4 regions of the Streptomyces sp. NPDC032745 genome follow, and region 4 is predicted to be linked to each of the others. Evidence: riboswitches for the same ligand, from Rfam matches in the RefSeq annotation. Region 4 holds a riboswitch; each other region holds the start of a gene.
What was found. Region 4 has a riboswitch for cobalamin ahead of ACZ5WG_RS02085 (ribonucleoside-diphosphate reductase subunit alpha). Riboswitches for the same ligand answer to the same signal wherever they lie in the genome.
Positions count from the first base shown of each region.

Region 1: another riboswitch for cobalamin. It lies ahead of cobN (cobaltochelatase subunit CobN); the one in region 4 lies ahead of ACZ5WG_RS02085 (ribonucleoside-diphosphate reductase subunit alpha).
Region 2: another riboswitch for cobalamin. It lies ahead of ACZ5WG_RS03165 (energy-coupling factor ABC transporter permease); the one in region 4 lies ahead of ACZ5WG_RS02085 (ribonucleoside-diphosphate reductase subunit alpha).
Region 3: another riboswitch for cobalamin. It lies ahead of ACZ5WG_RS23990 (prenyltransferase/squalene oxidase repeat-containing protein); the one in region 4 lies ahead of ACZ5WG_RS02085 (ribonucleoside-diphosphate reductase subunit alpha).

Region 1 covers NZ_JBVING010000019.1:46,773-52,015, forward strand. The annotation lists gene cobN (cobaltochelatase subunit CobN) at 1-2,334, opposite strand, end outside; cobalamin riboswitch at 2,368-2,506, opposite strand; gene cobG (precorrin-3B synthase) at 2,700-4,085, shown strand; gene ACZ5WG_RS35690 (precorrin-8X methylmutase) at 4,082-4,729, shown strand; gene ACZ5WG_RS35695 (precorrin-2 C(20)-methyltransferase) at 4,726-5,243, shown strand, end outside.
Region 2 covers NZ_JBVING010000001.1:712,477-717,719, forward strand. The annotation lists gene ACZ5WG_RS03135 (YncE family protein) at 1-8, shown strand, start outside; gene ACZ5WG_RS03140 (EF-hand domain-containing protein) at 333-545, shown strand; gene ACZ5WG_RS03145 (PadR family transcriptional regulator) at 622-1,182, opposite strand; gene ACZ5WG_RS03150 (ATP-binding cassette domain-containing protein) at 1,264-2,085, opposite strand; gene cbiQ (cobalt ECF transporter T component CbiQ) at 2,082-2,831, opposite strand; gene ACZ5WG_RS03160 (energy-coupling factor ABC transporter substrate-binding protein) at 2,835-3,203, opposite strand; gene ACZ5WG_RS03165 (energy-coupling factor ABC transporter permease) at 3,203-3,898, opposite strand; cobalamin riboswitch at 3,928-4,122, opposite strand; gene ACZ5WG_RS03170 (AfsR/SARP family transcriptional regulator) at 4,225-5,243, opposite strand, start outside.
Region 3 covers NZ_JBVING010000009.1:173,314-178,556, forward strand. The annotation lists gene ACZ5WG_RS23980 (hypothetical protein) at 1-446, opposite strand, end outside; gene ACZ5WG_RS23985 (prenyltransferase/squalene oxidase repeat-containing protein) at 443-3,175, opposite strand; cobalamin riboswitch at 3,534-3,667, shown strand; gene ACZ5WG_RS23990 (prenyltransferase/squalene oxidase repeat-containing protein) at 3,765-5,177, shown strand.
Region 4 covers NZ_JBVING010000001.1:467,149-472,391, reverse strand. The annotation lists gene ACZ5WG_RS02105 (carbon starvation CstA family protein) at 1-194, shown strand, start outside; gene ACZ5WG_RS02100 (YbdD/YjiX family protein) at 191-388, shown strand; gene ACZ5WG_RS02095 (Uma2 family endonuclease) at 442-1,026, opposite strand; gene ACZ5WG_RS02090 (GNAT family N-acetyltransferase) at 1,105-1,605, shown strand; cobalamin riboswitch at 1,657-1,780, shown strand; gene ACZ5WG_RS02085 (ribonucleoside-diphosphate reductase subunit alpha) at 1,921-4,314, shown strand; gene ACZ5WG_RS02080 (ribonucleotide-diphosphate reductase subunit beta) at 4,314-5,243, shown strand, end outside.

The DNA of each region.
Region 1 (5,243 bases), on a different contig from region 4:
GTCGGTCGTGCCGGCCAGCCGCGGGACGACCTCCCGGGCCGCGAAGTCCAGTACGGCCGCCACGTCCGGCGAGTGCGCCGAGTATTCGGCCGCGACCGAAGCCACCGCAGCCGGGGCCCAATCCGCGTCCTCCATCGCCTGCACCAGCGCGCGGGCCGCCTCCTCCGCCTCGTCGGCGGTCGTACGGGTGGCTGCGGACTCGTCCAGGCCGAGCGCCTCGCGCAGGCCGGGCAGGGCCGTGGTGCCGCCCCAGATCTGACGGGCGCGCAGGATCGCGAGGACCAGGTTGACCCGGGCCTCGCCGGTCGGGGCGCCGCCCAGGACGTGCAGGCCGTCGCGGATCTGGGCGTCCTTGACCTCGCACAGCCAGCCGTCGACGTGCAGCAGGAAGTCGTCGAAGCCCTCGTCGTCCGGGCGCTCCTCCAGACCCAGGTCGTGGTGGAGCTTCGCGGCCTGGATCAGGGTCCAGATCTGGGCGCGGATGGCCGGCAGCTTGGCCGGGTCCATCGCGGAGATCTGCGCGTACTCGTCCAGGTGCTGCTCCAGGCGCGCGATGTCGCCGTACGACTCCGCGCGCGCCATCGGCGGCACCAGGTGGTCGACCAGGGTGGCGTGCACGCGGCGCTTGGCCTGGGTGCCCTCGCCCGGGTCGTTCACCAGGAAGGGGTAGATGAGAGGCAGGTCGCCGAGCGCGGCGTCGGGTGCGCAGGCCGCCGACAGGCCGGCGTTCTTGCCCGGCAGCCACTCCAGGTTGCCGTGCTTGCCGAGGTGGATCATCGCGTCGGCGCCGAAACCGCCGTCCTCGGCGCGGGCCTGGATCCACCGGTACGCGGCCAGGTAGTGGTGCGAGGGCGGCAGGTCCGGGTCGTGGTAGATCGCGATCGGGTTCTCGCCGAAGCCGCGCGGCGGCTGGATCAGGATGAGCAGGTTGCCGCGGCGCAGCGCCGCGAGGACGATGTCGCCCTCCGGGTTGGCCGAGCGGTCCACGAACATGTTGCCCGGGGCCTCGCCCCAGTGCTCCTCGACGCTTTCGCGCAGCTCGGCGGGGAGCTCGGCGAACCACCGCTTGTAGTCGGCGGCCGGGATCCGGACCGGGTTGCGGGCCAGCTGCTCCTCGGTCAGCCAGTCCTGGTCGTGGCCGCCGGCCTCGATCAGGGCGCGGATCAGCTCGTCGCCGTCGCCGGAGACCAGGCCCGGGACCTCCTCGACGGGGCCGAAGTCGTAGCCGCCCGCGATGAGGGTGCGCAGCAGCTCCACGGCGCTGGCCGGGGTGTCGAGGCCGACCGCGTTGCCGATGCGGGAGTGCTTGGTGGGGTACGCGGAGAGGACGAGCGCGATCCTCTTGTCGCGGCGCTCGATGTGCCGCAGGCGGGCGTGGCGGACGGCGATGCCGGCGACGCGGGCGGCGCGCTCGGGGTCGGCCACGTACGCGGGCAGGCCGTCCTCGTCGAGCTCCTTGAAGGAGAACGGGACGGTGATCAGGCGGCCGTCGAACTCGGGCACGGCGACCTGCGTCGCGGCGTCGAGGGGGGACAGGCCCTCGTCGTTCTCCTCCCAGGCGCTGCGCGAGCCGGTCAGGCACAGGGCCTGCAGGATCGGGACGCCGAGCGCGGCCAGCGCGCCCGCGTCCCACGACTCGTCGTCGCCGCCCGCCGAAGCGGTGGCGGGCTTGGTGCCGCCGGCCGCGAGGACGGTGGTGACGACCGCGTCCGCCGACTCCAGCGCGGCGATCAGGTCCGGCTCCGGGGTGCGCAGGGAGGACACGTACAGGGGGAGCGCCTGGGCGTCCTGGGCCTCGATCGCATCGCACAGGGCGTGCACGAAGGCGGTGTTGCCGCTCATCTGGTGGGCGCGGTAGTACAGCACGGCGATCCGCGGACCCCCGGTGGTCCCCGGTGTGCGCTCCAGCGGGCCCCAGGTCGGTGCGGCGGCGGGCGGCTCGAAGCCGTGGCCGGTGAGCAGCACGGTGTCGGAGAGGAACCGGGCCAGCTGGTCCAGGTTGGCGGGGCCGCCGTGGGCGAGGTAGCCGTGTGCCTCGGCCGCGATGCCGATCGGGACCGTGGAGGCCTCCATCAGCTGGGCGTCCGGGGCCTGTTCGCCGGTGAGGACGACCACCGGGCGGGTCTGGTCCGGCGCCAGCAGCAGGTCGAGGCCGTCCTGCCAGGCGCGCAGACCGCCGAGGAGGCGTACGACGACCAGGTCGACGCCGTCGAGCAGCCCGGGCAGGTCGTCGAGGGGAAGGCGGGAGGGATTCGCGAACCGGTACGGCACGGGGCCGTCCGCGGCGCGGGCGCTGAGCAGATCGGTGTCGGACGTCGACAGCAGCAGGATCATGCGGCGGCAGGCCTTCCTCGGGGTTTCCGCGCCCCGGGCAGTGAGGACAGCGGGAGTTCCTGACTCACCCGGCGGATTGCTCTGCAGGGTTCACAGTGGCGGGACCGCGCCGGATTCGCACCGGGCTTCCTCCCAGCGGGCCATGTGGCTCCGCCGCTGGTCATCTTAGGTGGCGATCTCCCCGACCGGGAGTGGGGGTGGCCCGCGCCCGGGCGCCCGACCGGCGGACCCGCCCCCGCCGGCGACCCGCCGCGCGCCCCCGCTCCGCGGAGCGCCGAGCCCGCCCGCGCGGCATCACTGCGCCGAGGGGGCGGGTGGTGACGGCCACAGGTCGGGGCGGGGGAATCGTGGGTATGCTCGCCGCCATGCCGCCCCAGCCCCCTTCCGCCGCATCGCGGGACGAACCCGTCATACGCGACCGCGGTGACGCATGTCCCGGTGCGCTGCGGCTGCATGCTGCGGACGACGGGTTCCTGGCCCGGGTCCGGGTACCCGGCGGGATGCTCGACGCGGACGCGGCCGCACTGCTGGCCGATGCCGCGGACCGGCTCGGCGACGGGCACATCGACCTCACCTCCCGCGGCAATGCGCAGCTGCGCGGACTCGGGGCGAGCTGCGGCGGCGAACTGCAGGCCGTGCTCGTCCGCGCCGGCCTGCTGCCCGCGCCCACCCACGAGCGGGTCCGCAACATCGTCGCCTCGCCGCTCACCGGCCTCGACCGGCGCGGACTGCCCGACGTGGCGCCCTGGGTCGCGGAGCTGGACCGGCTGCTGTGCGCGAGTGCGCCCGCTGCCGGGCTGTCCGGCCGCTTCCTGTTCGCCCTCGACGACGGCCGCGGCGACGCTCGCTCGCTGGCCGCGGACGTGACCGTGCTGGCACGGGGCGCCGACCGGGCACTGGTGCTGCTGGGCGACACACCGGCCGAACGCACCGCCGACGCCCCGGACGCCGGATCCGACCCCGCTGGGCAGCGCCCCGCACGGGCGGTGCTCGTCGCCTCGGCCGACGCGCCGCGGGCCGCGCTGACCGCCGCCCTGTATTTCCTGGACGCGGCGCGCGCAGCCGGCACCCGGGCCTGGCGGATCGCCGAACTGCCCGCCGAACACGCCTTGGCCGCAGCCGGGTTGACGGACCGGCTGGCGGCCGTCGGCATCGCCGCCGAGGCCGGGGCGCTGCCCGCACCGGCCGCGGCCGGCACCGCGTCCCCGTACGGGCGGGCGCCCGAGCCGGGGACCGTCACCGGACCCGACGGGACCGTCGCGCTCAGCGTGCTCGCACCGCTGGGACGCCTGACCACCGCGCAGTGGCGCCTGCTGGCCGGCCTCACGGGCCGCATCCGGCTGACCCCCTGGCGCGGCGTCGTCGTCCCCGGCCTGCCCGCCCACACCGCAGCGCAAGAGCTGGCCGCCCTCGCCGAGGCCGGGCTGGTCACCGCCCCCGACGACCCCTGGCGGTCCGTCACCGCCTGTACCGGGCGCCCCGGTTGCGCGAAATCCCTCGCGGACGTACGCGCCGACGCGCGCGCCGCCGTCACCCGGGCGACCGGCCCCCTGCCCGTGCACTGGTCCGGGTGCGAACGCCGGTGCGGGCACCCCCGCGGCACCGCGTGGGTGGACCTGGTCGCCACCCCCTCCGGGTACGACCTCTCCGTGGCCGGGCGCACCCCGCGCCGCGGCCTGAAGACCTCCGAACTTCCCGCGGCCCTCGCGGACGCACGCCGCACCACCTCCCACGACGCAGCGAAGAAATGAGCGAGTACACAGTGTTCGAGTACGAGAAGGACGGCGCGGCGATCTACCGCCAGTCCTTTGCCACGATCCGCGCCGAGGCGGACCTCTCCGGGCTGCCCGCCTCCGTCGCCCAGGTCGCGGTACGCATGATTCACGCCTGCGGAATGACCGACCTGCCCCAGGACCTCGGCTACACCCCCGACGTCGTGCTGCGCGCGCGTGCCGCCCTGACCGCCGGCGCGCCGATCCTCTGCGACGTGCAGATGGTCGCCAGCGGGGTCACCCGCAAGCGGCTGCCCGCCGACAACGAGGTGATCTGCACCCTCTCCGACCCGGCCGTGCCCGCCCTCGCCGCGAAGATGGGCACCACGCGCAGCGCCGCCGCCCTCGAAGTCTGGCGCGACCGCGGCCTGCTGGAGGGCTCCGTGATCGCCGTCGGCAACGCGCCGACCGCGCTGTTCCGGCTGCTCGAGATGATCGAGGAGGGCGCCGCGCGCCCCGCCGCCGTCATCGGCGTCCCGGTCGGCTTCATCGGCGCCGCCGAGTCCAAGGACGCGCTCGCCGCCCACGCCTCCGGCCTCGACCACCTGATCGTGCGCGGCCGGCGCGGCGGCAGCGCCATCGCGGCCGCCGCCGTCAACGCGATCGCGAGCGAGGAAGAATGAGCAGCGCAGCCAGCACCGCAGCCCGCACCGGAAAGCTGTACGGCGTCGGGCTCGGCCCCGGCGACCCCTCCCTGATGACCCTCCGGGCCGTCCAGGTCATCGCCGAGGCGGATGTCGTCGCGTACCACAGCGCCCGCCACGGCCGCTCGATCGCCCGCTCGATCGCCGCCGGGCACCTGCGCGCGGACCACGTCGAGGAGCCGCTGGTCTACCCGGTCACCACCGAGACCACCGAGCACCCCGGCGGCTACCAGGGGGCGATGGAGGAGTTCTACGAGGAGTCCGCCGCCCGGCTGGCCGCGCACCTGGAGGCCGGCCGGACCGTCGCCGTGCTCGCCGAGGGAGATCCGCTCTTCTACGGCTCGTACATGCACATGCACAAGCGGCTCGCCGACCGGTACGAGGCCGAGGTGATCCCCGGGGTGACCTCGGTGAGCGCCGCCGCCGCCCGGCTCGGCACCCCGCTCGTCGAGGGCGAGGAGGTGCTGACGATCCTGCCCGGCACCCTGCCGGA
Region 2 (5,243 bases), 250 kb from region 4:
TCCGCTAGGCCGCCGGGAGCACGGGGAGCGCGGGGAGCACGGGGAGTGCCGGGAGCACGGGGAGTACGGGGCGCGGCGACACGGCGGCGCCCGGGAGCTCGCACAGCTCCCGGGACACCGCCGTGCCCGTGACGGCAATGCCGGTGCGTCATGCGGCGACCCCGCAGCGTGACAAGTCCGCGCCGGATTTCTCGGCCGGGATTACCGGCTCCATATCGCGGACGGGTAATTGAATTCCTGTCCGCCGCCCGGACGGGACCCGCGGGAGGGGGCGGTGCCCGGCTGCCGCTACCCTGGGCCGGTCAACAAGCACCAAGAAGGGGTGGATCCCAGTGGCTGACATCGAGAGCGCGCGGGCGACGTTCGGCAAGTTCGACGCGGACGGTGACGGCTTCGTCACGGCCGACGAGTACAGCGCGGCCATGAAGGCGATGGGCGACGTGTACGTGACCGGCGCCGTCGCGGACGCCGTGGTCGCGGCCAAGGACAGCAACGGCGACGGCCTGCTGAGCTTCGACGAGTTCTGGGCCTCCCTGAACAAGTAAGCCCTGCACGGCCCCCGCCATGCCCTTCTGCCGGGCGGGCGGGGGCATTGTGCTGCCCTGGCGCGTTTCCGGGGGGTCAGGAGACGGCTCCGCCGGGCGGCGGGGCCATGTCCTCGACCTCGCTCAGGGCCTCCTCCAGCCAGCGCAGCCAGAACGTCTCCAGGCCGATGCCGCCGTGCAGCACCAGCCGGCGCAGCCGGTCCTCGTCGGAGTCCCGCTCCGGCGGGAAGTCCTTCTCCTCGATCGCCTCGTAGACGGCCAGCTGCCGCCGGTGCAGATCGAGGTGGCGCCGCAGCTCCCCGGCCAGCCCGTGCGGGCCCACCACGGCGGCCGCCCGGATCCGCAGCAGCAGCGGATCCCGGATGGCCTTCGGGTCCTGGCTCTCGCCGACCCACCGCGCGAGCTCCGCGCTCCCGTCGGCCAGTACCTCGTACTGCTTCTTCTGCCCCCGTACGGGCACCTCGCTGGGCAGCGCCCGGATCAGCCCGGCCTCCTCCAGCCGGCCGAGCTCGCGGTAGATCTGCTGGTGCGTCGCGGACCAGAAGTACCCGATCGACCTGTCGAACCGCCGGGTCAGCTCCAGCCCCGACGAGGGCTTCTCCAGCAGGGCGGTCAGGATGGCGTGCGGCAGCGACATGCGGTCATCCTAGGGATTTGCGGGAGGCCGGGGACTGCGCCCCCGGCCGCGCCCGCGAGACGAGATCCACCGCAGAGCGGGCTAGGCCCAAGTGGCCAGGGCTTCCGGGGTTTTGGGGCCCGGGGTGTGCGGGGGCAGGAGGTTGCGGGCGCGGAGGAAGGACGTCACCGCCGGGGACCAGGCCTGGCGGAGGCCTGCCGAGGCCAGGAGCTCCGGGTCCGACAGGAGGGCCTGCGCCGGGCCGACGCGGATGCCCGACGGGGTCAGCACCGCCGCGTCGTCGGCCCAGCGGACCGCCAGGTCGACGTCGTGCGTGGCCATGACCACCGTGGTGCCGGCCGCGCGCAGGCCCGCCAGGACGTCCAGCAGCCGCTCCTGTCCGTCCGGGTCCAGCCCGGCCGTCGGCTCGTCCAGGATCAGTACGCGCGGAGCCATCGCCACCGCGCCCGCGATCGCCGCGCGCTTGCGCTGCCCGTACGAGAGCAGGTGCGTCGGGCGGTCCCGCAGCGCCGTGATGTCCAGCGCGGCGAGTGCGGACTCCACCCGGGCCCGGACCTCGTCCACCGCCAGCCCCATGTTCATCGGGCCGAAGGACACGTCCTGTTCCACCGACGCGGCGAACAGCTGGTCATCCGGGTCCTGGACCACCAGCTGCACCGACGTACGCAGCCGGACCAGGCCCGCCCGGTCGTACGACACCGCCGTCCCGTCCAGGCGCAGCGCCCCCGAGCCGGGCCGCAGGCCCCCGCTCAGCAGCCGCATCAGCGTGGTCTTGCCGCTGCCGTTGCGGCCCAGCAGGACCAGCGCCCGGCCCTCCGCGATGGCGAAGTCCACGTCGGACAGGACCGCCGGGCCGTCCTCGTACGCGTAGCCGGCTCCGGCCAGTTCCACCAACGGGTTCAAAGGTACGTCCCCTTCAGGGTGAGAGTCAGGGTGATCAGGGCCGCCAGGAGGGCCCCCGACGCCGCCAGGAAGCGCCACGACAGGGCCGCCTCGGGTACGAGGACCCGCAGGGCGCCGTCGTAGCCGCGCCCGGCCAGGCCCACCTGGAGCCGCGCCGCGCGGTCGAAGGCCCGCACGAACGAGGTCGCGGCGAGCCCGGCCAGCGAACGCCACACCGCGGCCCGGCCCGACTGCCCCAGGCGGGCCGCCTGGGCGCGCCGGACCTGGGCCATCGAGTCCAGCAGCAGGAAGCCGATGCGGTACATGACCAGGGCCACGTCCACCACCGGCGCCGGGACCCCGGCCCGGACCAGCCGGGGCAGGACGTCCGAGACGGGCGTCGTGAAGGCGAACAGCAGCACCCCGAGGGAGGCCGCCGAGGTCCGCAGCAGCAGCTCCGCGGCATGCCGGGGTCCGTCGGGCGCGAGCGAGACGAGCCCGGCCGGCCCGCCGACGGCGACCAGCAGCGGCAGCGCGCCGGTGACGCAGAAGCCCAGCGGGATCCGGAAGGCCCGCCACAGCTGGCGCCCGGCCACACCGGCCGGGCCGAGCAGCACGGCCAGCGTCGCCGCGGCGACCAGCGGCCCGCCGGGCCAGGGCGGCAGGCATACGGCGGTGACCGTCAGCCCCAGCCCCAGCAGGGCCTTTTCGAGCGGATGGCGGCCGCGCCAGCGGCTGCTGTGCGCGGCCACGTCGATCGGCAGCACCGGCTACGACCCCGTGGCGGTGGTGTCCGACGGGGCGTCAGCGGTGTCCGACGCCGTGGCGGCCGCCGCGGCCGCGCCCTGCCGACGGCCCTTGCGGACGCCGAAGTAGTACGCGAGCACGCCCGCGCCGAGCGCCGCCTGGAGGGCGAACAGCGCCGACTCCACCTCCCCGGAGGGGGGTTCGTACAGCGGCGAGAACCACGGCTCGTAGTCCGGCTTCAGCTCGGTGATCGCCGCCTCCGCCTGCGCATCGGCGCCCGTGAACGGCTCCTCCTTGCCCTCGCCCAGCCCCAGCGCGAGCGGCAGTACGGCCAGCGCCGCCACCAGGAGCAGCAGCAGGCCGTTGATCTTCGCGTTCCGGTTCATCGCCATCAGACCGCCGTCGCCTTCCGCTCGCTGCCGCCGGTCAGCTTCGCGACGCCCAGCCGGACCAGGTCCGACTTGCTCGACTGCATCAGCAGCCGCATCACGAGCACCGTCAGCAGGCCCTCGCTCACCGCGAGCGGGATCTGGGTGACCGCGAAGATGCCCCCGAACTTCGCCAGCGCCCCAGGGAACCCGCTGCCCGGGTCCGGGAAGGCCAGCGCCAGCTGAACGGAGGTCACGCAGTAGGTGACCAGGTCGGCGAAGAAGGCGCCGAAGAAGACGGTCACCATCAGCGGGACGTCGAAGCGCTTCAGCAGCAGGTAGACCCCGTAACCCGCCCAGGGCCCGGCGATCGCCATCGAGAAGACGTTCGCGCCGAGGGTGGTCAGTCCGCCGTGCGCCAGCAGCAGCGCCTGGAACAGCAGGGTGATCGTGCCGAGCACCGCCATGATCGGCGGCCGGAACAGGATCGCGCCGAGCCCGGTACCGGTGGGGTGCGAGCAACTGCCCGTCACCGACGGGATCTTCAGCGCGGACAGGACGAAAGTGAACGCTCCGGACGCCCCGAGCAGCAGCGTGCTCTCCGGGTTGGCCTTCACCTCGCGGGTGAGGGCGCGGACACCGTGGACGACGAAGGGAGCGGACGCGGCGCCCCAGGCGACCGCGTGCAAAGGGGGCAGGAACCCCTCGGCTATATGCATGAGTGGGGAGACCTCTCCAGCACCTCGTGGATGGACAACGCGCCCCGGCCGGTCTCCTGGCTCACGGGTGCTGATGCCCTGACTCCGCCTTCCCGGGCGATGCGGATCCTCCCGCGCCGCCCAGTGGCTTCCCGAAGGAGTGGAGCCGGACTTCCCGTTCACAGTGGCGAGGGCCGCACCGGTTTCCCACCGGTTTCCCGTACACCAAGGCCCGCTGACCCTAGTCGGACGGACGGACCGGTACCAACCCGGCCCGAAGGGGCGCGGCCCGGACGGGCGGCCCGAACGGCTGCGGCCCGGTGGCGCCGCCGTGCACCGGTGGTCCGTTACGCCGGTACGTCGGCCAGCGCGGACTCCAACTGCGCCAGCAGCGGCCGGGCGTTCATCCGGCGACAGCCGGCGAGGGCCTCCTCCAGCAGGCCGCGGGCCGCCGCCGCATCCCCCGACGCCAGCAGCGCCCGGGCCAGCGGCGGCACCGCCAGGGCCCGCACCAGGCTCTGCCCCGAGCGGCGGCCCAGCTCGTCCGCCGCCCGCAGCTGGCGCAGCGCCTGCGCCGTGTCCCCGCGCTCCAGGGCGATCCGGCCCAGCCCGATCCGCGCCGCGCTCTGCCCGGCCAGGTCCCCGGAGCCGACCGTGAAGGCGAGGATCTCCCGGAAACCGGCCTCCGCCTCGGCCGGCCGGCCCAGCATCCGCTGGGCGTCCGCGACCCAGCGCAGCATGCACATCCGGGGCCAGGCCGCGCCACCGAGCTCCGCCACGGCCAGGGCCTCCTGCAGCAGCTCCAGGGCGCGCCCGGTCTCGCCGCGCGCGAGGAGCACCTGGCCGATGCCGCGCAGGGAATGAGCCTGGCCGTAGCGGTCGCCGGCCGCCTCGAAGACGGCCACCCCGCGGCGGCAGCGGCGCAGCGCCTCGTCGTTGCGGCCCTGGACCCGGTCCAGGTACGAGAGCACCCAGCCCGCGTACGCCGCCCCGTGCGCGTCCCCGAGCTCCCGGAACAGCGCCTCGCCGGCCTCCAGCATGGCCCGGGCCGGTCCCCACCCTCCCCCTGACTCCGGCGGGGCGACCCCCACCCGGCAGGCCCGCAGCCGCCCGAGACCGACCAGCATCACCGCCTCGCCGGGGCGGTCGCCCGCGGCCCTGGCCGCCGCGAGCCCCGCCTCCTGGACCGCCTGCCAGCCGGCCAGGTCGCTGCGCAGGTCGAACACGTACTCCCCGGCCGCCGCGAGCTCCCGGCAGGCGTGCGGATCCACGCGCGCGGCCTGCCGTACGGTCGCCACCAGCGCGTCCCGCTCGGCCCCCAGCCACCGCACCGGGTCGGCCCGCGGCCCGGCGAGCAGCGCCGGAT
Region 3 (5,243 bases), on a different contig from region 4:
GGCTTGTAGAGCATGGCGCCGAGCTGGCTGTACTCCCAGGTGTTCTGGCCGGGGTTCGCGTGCCAGTACGACCAGTAGGCGGAGGCCGGCGGGGTCAGGACGCAGTCGTCCTGCTGCGCGGTCGGGAACTGCTTGCCGCCTTGGTACCCGCTGTAGCCGATGCGGCAGATGAAGGCGGGTCCGTCGTGGCCGGTGCCGGTGGTGGCCCAGCCGCCCTGGTTGAGCAGCTCGTACCCGGTGGTGGGCGTCGTACCGCAGGAGCGGTACACCGGCCCGCCCCAACGACTGAAGTCTACGGCGAGCACCACGCCCGACGACGTGGTGCACTGGCCCATCGCCTGCGGGGCGGCGCCGGCCGGGGCCGCGGTGGCGGCGAACGCCGCCACCGTCATGCCCAGCGCGGAGGCCGTCCGGGCCAGGGCCCGTACGAATCGGCCGCGGCTCATCCCTCGCTCCCCGGGGTCGCGCGGCGGCGCTTCGCTGCGCGGGTGAGGCCCCAGCCGCCGAGGACCAAGGCCAGGGCCGCGGCGGCGAGCGTGCCGACCTGGGCGCCCGTGGAGGCCAGCGGACCCCCGCCGGACCCGGCCCCGCCGGTGCCGGTGCCGCCCGAGTCCTCGCCCGGGGTCACGATGACGGGGGTGCCGCTGCCTCCTGAGGAAGTGCCCGCGGACCCGCCGCTCGTGCCGCCCGTGGGGGTGGGAATGGGGTTCGGGGTGGTACCCGTGAGGTCGCGCTTGAGCAGGGCGAAGGAGGTGCCGGTGGTCCCCCCGGCGGCCTGCGTCGAGGCGCGGACGTCGGAACCGGGCTGACCGCCCTTGATGACGTTGAAGCCGCCGTCGGTGTTCTGCTGGGTGGCCAGGAACTTGCGGGCCTTGGCGATGTTGTCCGCGTACTTGGTGCCCTCCAGGGACATGCCCTGGATCGCGAGGGCGGCGGAGTTGACGGAGTTGCCGGAGGCGCCCGGGAATCCGCCGTCCTCCTTCTGCTGGGCCACCAGCCAGGCGATCGCCTTGGAGACAGCGGTCTGGGAGTCGGCGTCGGGGAGCAGGTCGACGGCCATGGCGGCCATGGCGGTGGAGTCGACCTCGGGCGCGCTCTTCTCGCCGATCAGGCTGGGCCAGGCGCCCGAGGATTCCTGGAGGCTCTTGAGGTAGGCCATCGGTTCGGTTGCCGCAGCGCTCTCGCCGGCGCGGAGCTGGGCGATGACGCCGAGGGACTGGGAGAAGACCGAGGTGGCGTACGTGTAGTTGCCCTTGGCCGCACACTGTCGGGGGGTGTCCGTCTTCGCGGTGCAGGTGCCCTTGGCGAGGGCCGCGATCAGGTCGTGGCCGCCGAAGGCACGCGGGTCGCGGCCGACCGCCTCGGCGAGCAGGGCCGTCTTTCCGATGGAGCCGCCGCCGGCGTACTTGGTGCCGATGAGGGTGTAGTCGTCGATGGTGCGGCCCTTGCCGTCCTTGCCGCCCTTGTCGAGGAAGTCGACGATGTTGCGCAGGGTGGCGTCGTCGCCTCCGGTCGCCGCCAGCGCGTAGGCGCCGTCGATGGTCATCCCGTAGTCGGCGAAGCCGGGGCTGCTCTCGTAGTAGCGGCCCTGGATCAGCTGCTTGGGGGCGGTGAGGTAGGCCACCGCCTTCTTCAGGTCGGGGCCGTCACCGGCCGGGGGCGTGGTCGGAGGATCGCTCTTCTTGGTGGTCAGCGCGACGAGGTCGCTCTTGGCGGTGGCGACGGCGACGGGGGCGGTGGCGAAGAGACGCGATTCGGTGTCGTCCTCCTCGAAGCCGAAGCCGCCCGCGGGGAACTGGTGGCGGGAGAGCCAGGAGAGACCGGCATCGGCGAATGCGTCGTCGCCGAGGGCGCGCAGGGCTTGGGCGGCCCAGGCGGTGGAGGCGGGGCTGCCGGTGGTCATGTAGGAGGCGGAGGGCCAGGCGCCGGTCACCAGTTGGGATTTCTTGAGGTAGCCGCGGGCCTTCTGGACGACGGCTTCGTGGCCGCCGGCCCGCTTGAGGGCCAGCGTGATCAGGCCCGTGGAGTTGGCGTCGCTGTCGCACCAGCCACCGGTGCGGATGAGGATGCCGGTGAAGCCGCCGTCCTCGCACTGGAGGCCGGTCAGCCGGTTCACGGCGTCGGCGGGCGGGGTGACGCCGCCGTTCAGCAGGGCGATGACGGCCATGGCCTGGGCGTCGGACTGGCCGGTGGTGCGGAAGTCGCCCTTGGTGAGGCAGCCGTCGACCGGGTCGCCGTCGCCCGCGTCCCGGGGGCAGACGTACTTCAAGAGATCGCCGAGCAGGTCGTGCCCGCCGAAGGCGTGCGGGTCCTTGCCCGTGGACTCGGCGACGAGCGCGAGTCGGGCGGCTGCGGTGGCGTCCGGGATGCCGTCCTTGCCGGCCGGGTAGGCGTACGCGTCGGTCTGCGCGGGCGTGGCCAGGAAGTCGGCCGCCTTCTTCGCCGCCGGACTCTTCGGGTCGGCGGACACCAGGGCGAAGACCGCCTCGGTGGTGAGGAAGTGGTTCGGGGCGGTCGCCCCGTCGTCGACGACGCGCTCTCCGTCCGTGAGCTTCCCGGTGATCCAGCGGATCGCGGCGGGCGCGTCGACCTTGCCTGCCGGCACGGTGGGCGGAGCCGTGGGAACGGTCGGGTCGGGCGTGGTCCCGCCTCCGGCCCGCACGTCGTCGGGGGAGAACGAGGGCTTGCCGGAGGTGCCGCCGACGTCCGTGCCGCCGAACACCCAGGCGTCGACGTCGCCGGCCTTCGGCGTACGCGCCATCGCGCCGAGCGGGCTGTAGGTCCAGTTCTTCTGACCGGGGGAGGCGATCCAGTACGACCAGTAGGCCGTGGCCTGCGGGGTGAGGACGCACTCCTCCTTCTCCGGCGTGGGGTACTGCGTCCCGGTGCCCTTGCCGATGCGGCAGATGAACCCGTCACCGTCGTGGACGGTGCCCTCCGTGGTGAAGCCGCCGGTGTGCAGCAGTTCGTAACCGGTGGTGGGCGTGGTGTCGCAGCCGCGCTCGACCTTCCCGCCGAACGGACCGAAGTCGACCGCGACGATGGCGCCCGTGGTGGCGGTGCACTGCTCGATCGGATCGGCCGAGGCGGGGGCGACTCCACCCACGAAGGCCACACTCGCGGCGAACGTCAGGAGTGCCGCCGATATGAGCGACAGCAGTCCCTTGCTGCGCATGCGTTGCTGTGATTGCTCTGCGGTCCCCACCACGGCCCCTCGTGTCGGCCGGGCGGACCTGTGCGTGGCAAAAGGGCTCTCGAAGGCGTGAGGTGACGGGAGAGCCGTTCGAACCACGCCGTAGTCCGCGACGGCGCTTCTCGCTGCAAAACCTGGCTCCAGGCATTCCGACTCGCCCGGGCGGTCCCGGGCCTACGGTTGCGGGTCAGCGCCGGATTTCGACCGGCTTCCCCTGGAGCTGAGTGCTTATCAGTCGGAGTGGAACACGTGGATAAAGACAGCGTCAAGGTGGCCTGCGTCTCACGCGGCACTGGCTCCAGTCCCGCACGACCGCCGGCCGCGTCGGCGGCTGGCGGACCTTTGATCGCTCGGGTAGCGTCCTGGGCTGCCACATGGGGGAACCTGGTGCGAATCCGGGGCTGACGCGCAGCGGTGTGGGACGGCAGGGGGCCGCTCCCGAGCCCGAATGCCCGTGCGGCGAGGCAATTCACAAGCCGTACCACGCGTTCGGACGGCCGCCACCGCGCTCCGGGCTGCCCGCCCGCACGAGCCTCGGTCAGGCCGGCGTCCCTCATTCCAGGAGCAGGCCATGTCCCGTACCCGTACCCCCCGCCGCCTCACGCTCGCGGTGCCCGCAGCGCTCGGCGCCCTCGTCCTCACCGCACTGCCGGCCTTCGCCACCTCGTCGCCCGCGCAGATCGCCACGTCCAAGACCAACGGTGTGGCGTATCTCAAGTCCCTTCAGGCCGCGGATGGTTCGTATGCCGGCTCCGGGCTGTCCAACGAGTGGGCCTTCAGCACCTTCGCAGCTGCCGGCACGGCCGTCGTCGACGTCTACCCCGGCGGCGACACGACCAAGAACGCCCGGACCGTCTACCGCAACCTGCTGTCGACGGCGGCCTGGCCCCAGGCCTCCCCGGTCGTCACCGACTACGAGCGCGGCACCCTGAACGCCTACGCCGCGGGCATCGACCCGGCCCGCGTCTCCGCCTCCCGCAACCTCATCGCGAACATCTACTCCTACTGGCAGACGGCCGAGGCGGGCTACTTCGGCCCGTCGGGGAACTTCAACGGCACCGTTTTCGCGGCCCTTTCGCTGGGCGGCGCCAAGACCCAGGGTGGCGCCAACCGTGTCCCGCAGGCGCTGACCGACTCCATGGTCACCCGCATCCGCGCCAACCAGCACGTGGACGGCGGCTGGACCTTCAGCAAGGCCGAGGGCAACTCCACCGTCCTGAACTCCGCGAGCGACGTCGACATGACGGGCGCCGCCATGGCCGCGCTGTGCGTCTCAGGGGTCCCGAACACCGACACGGACGTCGTCCAGGCGAAGAACTTCCTCAAGAGCACCCTCGTCTCGGGCACCGGCGCGTTCAACTCCCTGTACGGGGTCAACACCAGCTCCAACGGCTGGGGCGTCGCGGGCCTCAACGCCTGCGGATTCAACCCGCAGACCGGCGACTTCCTCACCGGCAGCGGCAAGACCCCGATCGACTTCCTCATCGCCAACCAGTACAACCCCGCCGGCGGCTTCAAGTACAAGCCCTCCGACACCACCCCCTCGGCCTACTCGTCGATCGACGCGCTGCGCGCGGTCGCGGGCGGCGGTTTCACCACCGCCCCGCCGGTCCCGGTCACCCCGGGCGCCCCGCAGTGGGTCGCCCAGTCGACCTTCACCTCCGGGACGGCCACCAAGTTGGCACTGACGGTCGACGACGGCACCGGAAACCTGAAGGTCTGCTCTGTGGCCTTCACTCCGACGGGTACGACCACCACCCTCGGTGATGTTCTGGCCGCCGCGACCAGCGCGGCCACGCCCTCGGGCTGCGTCACAGCCGTGACCCCGTCCTCCGGCACAGGGACCATTACCAGTGTCAACGGCAAGGCCAACAGCGGCTCGAACACTTGGAAGGTCAGCGTCGACGGCTCCTCCTTCGCCGGTGCGCTCCGGGAGAAGGCCATCAACGTGGGCGACACCATCGCGCTGCGCTGGGGCGCCTGACCATCCGATGCCGGTGAGGGTTGCGGGCCTCTGGGCCCCAACCCTCACCGCTGTGTCTCGATTGAT
Region 4 (5,243 bases):
TGCTGCTGGACGCGGCGCGGACCTGCTTCAAGGCGATCGCCGCCCCGGAGACGGTCCGGCTGTCCGAGGTCCCGTGGACCGAGTCGAAGATCATCGCCCCGGCCGGGCTCATCGCGACGCCCGGGGAGCGGGCGGAGCTCGCCGCCGCCGGCCTGGACTCGGGCGGCGGCCGCGTGAAGGAGCCGGTGGCGTGAGCGGGGTCCGCGCGGCGCTGGCGAAGGCGCGGTACTTCGTACGGGAGTTCTCGGGCGAGGCGGCGTACGACCGCTACGTGGCCCACGCCCGTACGCACGACCCGGACGCGGAGGTCATGACCCGCCGCGCCTTCGAACGCGCCCGCACGGACTCGCGCGAGGCGGATCCCCGCGAGGGCTTCCGCTGCTGCTGAGCCCCTGTAGCCGAACGGCCCCGCCCGGGACACCGGCGGGGCCTTCGGCGCGTTCAGTGCACCCACTCCTTGAGGGGCTCGGTGGGCAGGGTGATGCCGACGGGTTCGGGAAGTTCGACGTCCTTGCCGAAGGGGACAGTGCGGACGCTCTCGTAACGGCTGCCGTCCGGCTCACTGTGGACGGTGACCTCGCAGGTATCCCGGTCGATCAGCAGGTACACCGGAATGCCGGTCTCCGCGTAACCACGGGGCTTCTCGTGTCGGTCGCGGGCGTCCGTGTCAGTGTCGTACGACGTGACCTCCACGACCATCAGCACGGGGTCGGGCTCGGCCCATTCCCCGTGTCCTGCGAGAGAGGCGGTCAACACCAAGACGCCATCGGGCCGAGCACGGCCATTGCGATACCGCTGGACCTTGATCCCCTGCTCAGCGTAGAACCACAGGTCCGGCCGCGACTGCATGCACATACGGGACAACCACACGATGATCGTCCCGTGGTCCCCGTCCGGCACTGCCTTGACCCCCAGCTTCCCGTTGATGAACTCGAACCGCAGCCCCTCGACCTCTCTGGCGGCCATCCGCGCCACGGTCTCGAACTCTTCGGTCAGCATCTGGGGCCGGTCTGTCATCACGGTCATGCCTCGCTCGCCTTCCTCGACGGTGCTGTCTCCGACGATAGCGCCGGGCACCGACACCCGTCCGGCACACTCGACCGCATGGACATCGTGATCAGGGAAGCGCTGGCGGCGGAGTACGGGACGCTCGGGGAGATCACCGCGCAGGCCTACCTCGGGGACGGGCTGCTCACCTTCGGCGAGGAAGACCCGTACCTCGCGCGGCTGCGGGACGTGGCCGGGCGGGCGCGCGACGGGGTGGTACTCGTCGCCGCCGCGAGCGACGGGCAGCTCCTCGGCGGTGTGGCCTTCGCCGCGCCCGGGAGCCCGCTGTGCGACATCGCCCGAGCCGGCGAGGCCGAGTTCCGGATGCTGGCCGTCGCCCGGGCGGGCCGCGGGCGGGGCGCCGGGGAGGCGCTCGTACGGGCCTGCATGGAGCGGGCGAGGGCCATCGAGGGCGTACGGCGCCTCGTCCTGTCCACCACGGACGACATGGTCGGCGCCCATCGGATCTACGAACGGCTCGGCTTCGTCCGTACGCCCGAACGGGACTGGGAGCCCGTCCCCGGCCTCACTCTGCTCACGTACGGTCTCGAACTGTAGCCACGCCGACACAACATCTAGGGGGTCGCACAGGAAGCGGCCCCCACATGTATGCTCATGCTCGCTGTCGTCGCAGGGGAATCCGGTGCGAATCCGGAACTGTCCCGCAACGGTATGAAGTACACCCATTGGTGTCACCGCAAGTCCGAGGACCTGCCGACAGTGCGCCCGGCTCGACCGAACCGGGTGCCGACACGTCCGGGCCCCGCGGTTGGGCCGGTGGACGCCGCGCGGTGCTGCCCCGTCATGCCCGCGCGCGCCCGCTCGCGCCCGCCCCGCAGGTGTCCCGGAGCCGAGCGAGGGAGAGCTCCCCCCGTGACCATCGCGCCTTCCGCACCGCGCGCCGAGTCCGACCCGTCCGACACCGGAATCGAGACCGGGGGACCTGGGGCCGCACTGCTGCGTACCCTCACCGAGCTGACGGCCGACCTCCCCGACACCGACCCGGGCCGGATCGCCGCCGCCGCGCTCCGCGGGCGCAGCGCCGCCGCCGACGAGGCCGAGCTGCGCGGGCTGGCCACGGAGGCCGCCGCCGGTCTCATCTCCGAGGACCCGGCGTACTCCCGGCTCGCCGCCCGGCTGCTGACGCTGGCGGTCGCCGAGGAAGCCGCCGGCCAGGGGGCCACCTCCTTCTCCGCCTCCGTCGCGGTCGGCCACCGCGAGGGCCTGATCGCGGACCGCACCGCCGAGTTCGTGGCGCTGCACGCGAGCCGCCTGGACGCGCTGGTCGAGCACACCCTCGCCGAGGGCGCCGACGACCGCTTCGGCTTCTTCGGCCTGCGCACCCTGCACAGCCGCTACCTGCTGCGCCACCCGATCACCCGCCAGGTCGTCGAGACCCCGCAGCACTTCATGCTGCGCGTGGCCTGCGGCCTCGCCGAGAACGAGAGCGTCCAGGCCGTCGAGGAAGTGGCCTCCCTCTACCGGCTGATGAGCCGCCTCGACTACCTGCCGTCCTCCCCCACGCTCTTCAACTCCGGCACCCGGCACCCGCAGATGTCCTCCTGCTACCTGCTGGACTCCCCGCTGGACGAGCTCGACTCGATCTACGACCGCTACCACCAGGTCGCGCGCCTGTCGAAGCACGCCGGCGGCATCGGCCTCTCGTACTCCCGCATCCGCGCCCGCGGTTCGCTGATCCGCGGTACGAACGGCCACTCCAACGGCATCGTGCCGTTCCTGAAGACCCTCGACGCCTCCGTCGCCGCCGTGAACCAGGGCGGCCGCCGCAAGGGTGCCGCCGCCGTCTACCTGGAGACCTGGCACGCGGACATCGAGGAGTTCCTGGAGCTCCGCGACAACACCGGTGAGGACCAGCGCCGTACGCACAACCTGAACCTGGCGCACTGGGTCCCGGACGAGTTCATGCGCCGCGTGAACGCGGACGCCGACTGGTCGCTGTTCTCCCCGGCCGACGTGCCGGAGCTGGTCGACCTGTGGGGCGACGAGTTCGACGCCGCGTACCGCAAGGCCGAGGCGGACGGCCTGGCCCGCAAGTCCATGCCCGCCCGCGACCTGTACGGCCGGATGATGCGCACCCTCGCGCAGACCGGCCAGGGCTGGATGACCTTCAAGGACGCCTCCAACCGCACGGCGAACCAGACCGCCGAGCCGGGCCGGGTCGTGCACTCCTCCAACCTGTGCACCGAGATCCTCGAGGTCACCAACGACGGCGAGACCGCCGTCTGCAACCTGGGCTCGGTCAACCTGGGCGCGTTCGTCCTCACCGAGACGGGTGAGATGGACTGGGAGCGGCTGGACGAGACCGTCCGCACCGCCGTGACCTTCCTCGACCGCGTCGTGGACATCAACTTCTACCCGACCGAGCAGGCCGAGCGCTCCAACTCCCGCTGGCGCCCGGTCGGCCTGGGCGCGATGGGCCTGCAGGACGTCTTCTTCAAGCTGCGCCTGCCCTTCGACTCCGCCGAGGCGAAGGCCCTCTCCACCAAGATCGCCGAGCGCATCATGCTCGCGGCGTACGAGGCCTCCTGCGACCTGGCCGAGCGCCACGGCGCGCTCCCGGCCTGGTCGGAGACCCGTACGGCCCGCGGTGTCCTGCACCCGGACCACTACGACACCGAGCGCGCCTGGCCCGAGCGCTGGGACGCACTGCGCGCCCGCGTCGCCGAGACCGGCATGCGCAACTCGCTGCTCCTCGCCATCGCCCCGACGGCGACGATCGCCTCGATCGCCGGCGTGTACGAGTGCATCGAGCCGCAGGTCTCGAACCTCTTCAAGCGCGAGACGCTGAGCGGCGAGTTCCTCCAGGTCAACGGCTACCTGGTGGAGGAGCTGAAGAAGCTCGGCGTGTGGGACGCCCAGACCCGCGAGGCCCTGCGCGACTCCAGTGGCTCGGTCCAGGGCTTCGGCTGGATCCCGGCCGAGGTGCGCGAGCTGTACCGCACGGCGTGGGAGATCCCGCAGCGCGGCCTGATCGACATGGCGGCGGCCCGTACGCCGTACCTCGACCAGTCGCAGTCGCTGAACCTGTTCCTGGAGACGCCCACCATCGGGAAGCTGTCCTCGATGTACGCGTACGCCTGGAAGCAGGGTCTGAAGACCACGTACTACCTGCGCTCGCGCCCGGCGACGAAGATCGCCCGCGCCGCGCAGGCGGCCACCCCCGTCGCACTGCCCCAGGCGGTCGCCGATGCCGAGGCGCTGGCCTGCTCCCTTGAGAACCCCGAGTCCTGCGAGGCCTGCCAGTAATGAGCTCGACCGACAAGAACCTCCTGGACCCGGGCTTCGAGCTCACGCTCCGCCCCATGCGCTACCCGGACTTCTACGAGCGCTACCGGGACGCGATCAAGAACACCTGGACCGTCGAGGAGGTCGACCTCCACTCGGACGTCGCCGACCTCGCGAAGCTGACGCCCGCCGAGCAGCACATGATCGGCCGCCTCGTCGCGTTCTTCGCGACGGGCGACTCGATCGTCTCGAACAACCTGGTGCTGACGCTCTACAAGCACATCAACTCCCCGGAGGCGCGCCTGTACCTGTCGCGCCAGCTGTTCGAGGAGGCCGTGCACGTCCAGTTCTACCTGACGCTGCTCGACACCTACCTGCCCGACCCGGACGACCGCGCGGCCGCCTTCGACGCGGTCGAGGAGATCCCGTCGATCCGCGAGAAGGCGCAGTTCTGCTTCAAGTGGATGGACTCGGTCGAGAAGATCGACCGGCTGGAGACGCAGGCCGACCGCCGTCGCTTCCTGCTGAACCTGATCTGCTTCGCCGCGTGCATCGAGGGCCTGTTCTTCTACGGCGCCTTCGCGTACGTGTACTGGTTCCGGTCCCGCGGCCTGCTGCACGGCCTGGCCACCGGCACCAACTGGGTGTTCCGCGACGAGACCATGCACATGAACTTCGCGTTCGAGGTCGTGGACACGGTCCGCAAGGAGGAGCCGGAGCTCTTCGACGACGCGCTCCAGCAGCAGGTCACGGACATGCTGAAGGAGGCCGTGGAGGCGGAGCTGCAGTTCGGCCGCGACCTGTGCGGTGACGGCCTGCCGGGCATGAACACCGAGTCGATGCGCGAGTACCTGGAGTGCGTCGCGGACCAGCGCCTGGTCCGCCTCGGCTTCCCCGCGGTGTACGGCTCGCAGAACCCGTTCTCCTTCATGGAGCTGCAGGGCGTCCAG